2 regions of the Clostridium sp. FP1 genome follow, and region 1 is predicted to be linked to the other one. Evidence: riboswitches for the same ligand, from Rfam matches in the RefSeq annotation. Region 1 holds a riboswitch; the other holds the start of a gene.
The links. Region 1 has a riboswitch for cyclic di-AMP ahead of G9F70_RS22665 (cell wall hydrolase). Riboswitches for the same ligand answer to the same signal wherever they lie in the genome.
Positions count from the first base shown of each region.

Region 2: another riboswitch for cyclic di-AMP. It lies ahead of G9F70_RS18045 (C40 family peptidase); the one in region 1 lies ahead of G9F70_RS22665 (cell wall hydrolase).

Region 1 covers NZ_JAAMNJ020000001.1:4,787,901-4,791,118, forward strand. Annotated here, with positions in the region: gene cdaA (diadenylate cyclase CdaA) at 1-452, opposite strand, end outside; gene G9F70_RS22660 (hypothetical protein) at 715-1,740, shown strand; cyclic di-AMP (ydaO/yuaA leader) riboswitch at 1,771-1,894, shown strand; gene G9F70_RS22665 (cell wall hydrolase) at 1,896-2,450, shown strand; gene G9F70_RS22670 (NAD(P)/FAD-dependent oxidoreductase) at 2,589-3,218, opposite strand, start outside.
Region 2 covers NZ_JAAMNJ020000001.1:3,687,382-3,690,599, reverse strand. Annotated here, with positions in the region: gene G9F70_RS18055 (hypothetical protein) at 65-634, shown strand; gene G9F70_RS18050 (GNAT family N-acetyltransferase) at 835-1,359, shown strand; cyclic di-AMP (ydaO/yuaA leader) riboswitch at 1,431-1,577, shown strand; gene G9F70_RS18045 (C40 family peptidase) at 1,579-2,199, shown strand; gene G9F70_RS18040 (SPOR domain-containing protein) at 2,338-3,072, shown strand.

The DNA.
Region 1 (3,218 bases):
CCTGTTTTAATTATTTCTCCAATACCGGTTTTTTGCTCTATTACTATTAGTGCTCCTGTTTTACTTTTTGATAAGTTTTCAACAGCATTAACAATTTCAGTTATAACTATTTCCATAGTCTCTTCATTTTCAAATATGTGTTTGTCCGTAAACGCTGTCCTTCCCAGGTGCTCTAAGGCTCTTCTTATTTCTGGTTGAAAGATTATAACAATAGTCAAAACACCGATTGTTATGGTCTTATTTAAAATCCAATTTAATACTGTAAGATTAAGCAACTGACTTATAGGAATAAGTAGAAAAATAAGCACTATCCCTTTTAATAACTGCTCAGCTCTTGTTTCCTTCATTAGCATATAAGTTTTATAGAATATATAGGCCACCACTAATATATCCAAAACTGAAAAGAAACTTATATTTTTAATTGTGCTTAACATTAACTTAAGTACATCCATAAAGCCACACCCCCTTAATAAAACTCTTATTTATAATTATACACCATGCTATGGCTTATTAATATAAATTATAAGTTAATTTTATTATAATAAATAGATTTATGTTCAGTGGTTATTCTATTAATTTATGTATTTTCAAATGATAAAGACTACAATTCTACAATTTATCCTAAAAGGATGTAATTGTATAATTTTTCTAGAATAATTTAACTCTATTATGATAATATAATAATATAATACAAAAATAAGGGAGTGAGTTTATTTGAGCGAAAAAAAAGATATTGCAGATGCTAATAAAAAAAGGAAAACATTTAAAATTATACTTTTTCTATCTATCATAATGACCTCCACAGGAATTTTCTTTGCCAGCTACTATTCATCTTTAAATAAAGTATATGCCTCCTATGAAACCACTATAACAAAAAATATTAAGGGTATTAACGAAGTTAATAAAAATATAGAACAACTTTTTAATACTAACGGAACAATAGATGTTGAATATGCAAAAAAGCAATTACCCAGTAGTATTAATGATTTAACTAAATTAAAGGATAACTTAACAAATTCTAAACCAACCTCAAAATATAAAAAAGATCATGAAAATCTAAAACTAGGTTTAGATAATAACTTATCAATTTATAAGCAAGCACTAGCAATTTTAAATGATCCCTCTGGTTCTTCTGCAGATGAATTTAGTACCACTCTTAAAACTTATAGAAATAACTGCATGAATTTTTACTCATTAATAGATATTTATAATGTTAAAATAACCCTTCCAAAAACTTCATTAACCTTCATTGATGATGTACTTAACGACAGTTATATGGCAATAAGAATGCAAGTGGAAGAAGATATTAAATCTAATCAAACTAAGGAGTTCATTAGTAAAATTGATACCATATCCAAAAGTTTTTTAGATATTAAAATCAATTATTACTCTTATGTGGTAAAGGTAAGAAAAAATAATATGTCCTATGATGATCTCTTGTTACTAATAGGTGATAATCTTGTAAAACTAAGCAATGTGCAAACTACTTTTAAAAGTTTATCTATACCGACCTCTACTGCTGCTACTTATGAATCCTTCAAACCCCTATTAGATATGTATGAAAATTATTTAAAGGATTTTAAACTTGCACTTACAAATGAAAAAATTCAAGCCCTAAGTGCTACTGTAAATTCATCAGCATCAGACTCTTTATATACCTCTTCCAATTTAAAATTTGCTGAGTTAGAAAATTACTATAGTGTATTTATTAAAACCTTTATTGAACTAAAGAATAAATAAAATTAATGTATTATATTCATTCTCCTGGGCACACTATTATTGCCTAAGTAAAAAAAACACGGAGGAACCAAGCATTTGGGGTGAATCACAATTTGTGTAGGTTAAACCTTTTCCGAACCCGTCAGCTAACTCCGTAGGCAAAAGGAGAGGATAGTATGAAAAAATTTACTTTTTTAGTTTGTATTTTAACATTATTCACATTATTACCTAATTTAAACGCAAAGGGAGAATATTTATATTCACAGGGTTCAGAAATCAAAGATTTATATAATGAGAAAATAGAAGCACTAGCTGTATTTAATGGATCCAATGACTCGGTTTATGTTACTGATAAAGATATTTATTTAATGTCTCAAGTTGTATATGCTGAGAGTTGTGGTGAACCTGCTAGTGGCAAACTTGCAGTAGCCTCCGTTATATTAAATCGTACTAGACATGCCGGTTTCCCAAAGTCTATTTCTGGTGTTATTAATCAAAAAAATGCCTTTTCTTGTGTTAAAAGTGGAAAGGTAGTTCACCAAGGCAAACCAGATGTTATTCCAGATTCCGCTAGTTACACAGCTGTATTAGATGCATTAAAAGGTAAAGATCCTACAGATAAGGCTGTTTTCTTTTATAATCCTGAAATATCAACTTCTCAATGGATGAAGGATATAAAAAAGGCCAATATAAAAACTATAGGAAATCATGTATTTTTTGTAGTTAAATAAAAAAAACTGTAGTTATACACTACAGTCCAGGCAGCTAACCCCAATTAGTTTTAACTAAAGTTAGTTTTAACTAAAGTTAGTTTTAACTAAAGTTAGTTTTAACTAAAGTTAGTTTTAACTAAAGTTAGCTGCCTAAATTTATTTCTTAGCTGAATCCAAATATGAAACTGCCGATAATGCAGCTACAAGTCCCTCACCAGCTGACTTCATATACTGATATGGCTTTCCGGTGCAGTCTCCTGCAGCATAACACCCTTCTATGTTTGTTTGCATATTTCTATCTACTTTTATATGCCCTTCTTCTATCTCAAGCCCCGGAACTAATTGGCTTGGAGATAAACTATCTCTTAGCATGAAAATTCCATCTGTAATTATTTCACCCTGCTCCAAAACAATTTTAGTTACCCTATCAACACCTACTATTTCTAAAGGTTTATGATTTATTATCTCTACATTAGGATTTAGTTTATATTCCCCTCTGTACATTGGAACATAATATGTTTTTCCACATAATTCACTGACAAAATTAGTTTCTTCTTCACTCCCTTTGTTATATCCTACTACAACAACTGTCTTACCTTTATACAATGGAGCATCACAGGTAGCACAGTAACCTACTCCTTTTCCTAATAACTTTTCTTCTCCTTTTAATGGTTTTCCATATTCTATACCTGTAGCTAAAATTATTGATTTAGCCTCATATATTTTATCATTTACCATTAATGCAAAGTAATCTCCCATAGCGTAAACATTATTTATTCTCTCATT
Region 2 (3,218 bases), 1.1 Mb from region 1:
TATCAAAACGTTGCCTCTAGCATAAATTGTTAATGTATTAGTAATATGGAAAGTAGGGAGGGCAATGATGAATCTAGAGGGCAGAAACTTTGAAGATACAGATATGGATGAAGAATATGAAATGATTCCATTTGAACCTATGATGTATGGATATGGACAAATGAATAGCATGCCGAATATGGGTATGAACACAAGTATGGGTATGAACCCAAATATGGGTATGAACACAAGTATGGGTATGAACCCAAATATGGGTAGGCCAATGGGATACATGCAAGATGTAAATCCAAATATGGAAATGGACCCAGGTATGGGAATGAATCAATTTAATGAAGATATGTCTATGAATGGGCTTAATTCAATGTCTATGATGTATGGAGATGCATCTATGAAAGATTATGGGGATGAGAATGAGGGATTAAGGCAAATGGACAAATATGAAGATGAAGGTGGATATAATAATCAAAATAGAGTTAATCCAAAATACAATGATGTTGATGCTATTGTAAGAAAAATTGAAAGGTATAATCCTGCTATATTTAGAAGTTTGACCAGGTATGGTATGCCTTATGCAGAGGCAAGAAATATAGTTAGAAGAATTGTTAGACTTACACTTATGTATAGTGAGGAATAAAAATAGTCTTAAGTTCAACATAAAGCAGAAATAAATTACAGAAATCATTTATTTTATAACCCTATAAAAAATTATAGGGTTATAAAATTTATATGGCATTTTAAATGCTTAGTAATATATACTTTTTTTATTGAAGGAAATTTAAATGTAATGTAGAATTAATTACTAACGTAGATTTTAATTATCCAAGAGGTGAGAATATGTTTAATATAGATATTGTGTTTGATGATGTTAGTATCATGAGTGTAGAAAAAGAAGATATTACTAAAATTGAAGATTGGATTAATTCTAAGCAAGGATTTAATATAGATGCGAGTCAGGATTACGGGATTGTGGATTTCTACGAAAGATATTTAGAGTATTATGTAAGTGAGGGAGAATACTTTCTTAAAGTTTTAAGGGGTAGTGAACTTATAGGAATTATTAAAGGGAGAATAGAATTTAAAAATCCAAATGAAGTGTGGATTATGTGCTATTTAATAGAATTTGGATTATGTGATGTTGATGTAGCTACTACAATTATTGATGAATTCATAAAACATTTGTATAAAAATTATGGAATACGTAATTTCTATACTTTTGTTTCAGCTGATAATAAGGGTATGATGAAAATATGGAAAAATAATAACTTTGAAATAAGTAGAGTGACAAGTAATTTTTTAGAAATAAATAGCAAAGACAAGGATATTTTAATTTTAAAAAAAGAATTTAATTCAATAAAATGAAATAATGCTTATAATATTCAGTTCTTTTCAAAGGTCATTAAAGCTATTGATATTTTCATGAAAAATATTTACAATAAATTAAGCTGAATCCTATTTATATATAGGTACGGAGGAACCAAGAATTATGGGGTTAATCTAGAAAATAGTAGATATTTACTAGTAGGGAGCCTTCAATCCCGAACCCGTCAGCTAACTTCGGAAGCTTTAGGAGGGAATGGAGTGAACACTTTAAAATCTAATTTAGTCAAAATGGCAATTTTTCTATTATTCATAGGTTTTTTTACAAGTATGAAAACAGAAATGGTAAAAGCTGATATTGTAATTAAAGGGCCCACACAAGTGTTTCTTCGCTGTGTAACTTTTAAAACAGATAAGGTTATTAAAGTTCCAGAAAGAAGTTCGCAAAAAAAGAAAAAAGAAGTGGAAAAAAGATTATCTAGAGGAGGAATTTCAACTAAAGAATTAGTTGAAGGTAGTGAAATGGATTTAATTGCTTATGCCTATGATTTTATTGGAAAACCATACGTATGGGGAGCTTCGGGACCTAAATCCTTTGATTGTTCAGGCTTTACAAAGTATGTTTATAATGCTTTTGGAGTAGATTTACCACATTATGCAGGTTCTCAAATAGGTGAGGGAAGTCCAGTACCTAGAGACAATCTAAAACAAGGAGATTTAATTTTCTTTAATACAGATGGACCAGTTTCACATGTTGGTATTTATGCAGGGGATGGAGAGTTTATACATGCCTCATCAGGAAGCAGGAAAGTTACAGTGAGTAATTTAGATAAAAGTTATTACAATGAAAGATTCGCTGGTGCAAGAAGAATACTCAATTAGATATACTATAATCCGACATTCATTGTCGGATTTTTTTTTATCTATATATGTCTAATATATTTTCCTTTTTTTATTCTAAAATCAGCTTTCAAATAATAATATTTTAAATAAGGATTTATTAAGTTGGGGGATGTTAGTATGAAATATACTAGATATAATTATAAACCACCTAGGAAAAAAAATAATTTTATGCTGGTTTTTATATTAATTATAATAGCAGCTATTGCACTGGGCAGCATATTTTCCAAACTATTACCTAAGAATAATACAAATGCAACTATAGGGGATAAAACTACTAAAATAGGTTTAGAAAAAGATAAGGTAACAAATAAAAATACTAAAGATACTTCTAAAGTAGTTTCTGAAGGCATTATTAATGAGTATGTAGGAATACAATGTGGTACGTTTAGTAACAAGGCAAACGCTTTGGTTTTGAAAAATAGTTTAATGAAGTCTGGTACACCCTTTATTATTGAAGAAAATAATTCAAATAGGGTTTTACTTGGTATTTATCCCAAAGGTAGTATTGATATTATAACTAAGGAGTTACAAGCAAGTAAGATAGAGTATGTTAAAATAAATTTTCAAGTGATTGGCAATGATGCAACCAGTTCACAAATCATTGAAATGGTAAATGCAGACCTTAAAATATTAAATAAACTTTCGGAAAAAGATATTAGTGCAGTTCAAACTGTTGAATTAAAAAAGTGGCTAGGAACGCTGCAAGGGGCAGATAAAAAAAGTGCAAGTTTTAATACCATGACAGAAATAAAAGCATATTTAACTGCAATGCCTGCGGAATTAAAAAAAGAAAAAACAGAGGAAGGATATATATATATCTATAAATTTATAAAAAAACTATCAAAGATATAACTAGATATTTTTTTTGTACTTTGTAAACAAATTGTAAAGAAGTTCTATGAAATGAGATGTAAAATATAAAAATACAAATGGATTATTAAAATCTATTTGTATTTTTTTAATGCAACTTCATAGACATTGCAACCATAACTAAACCT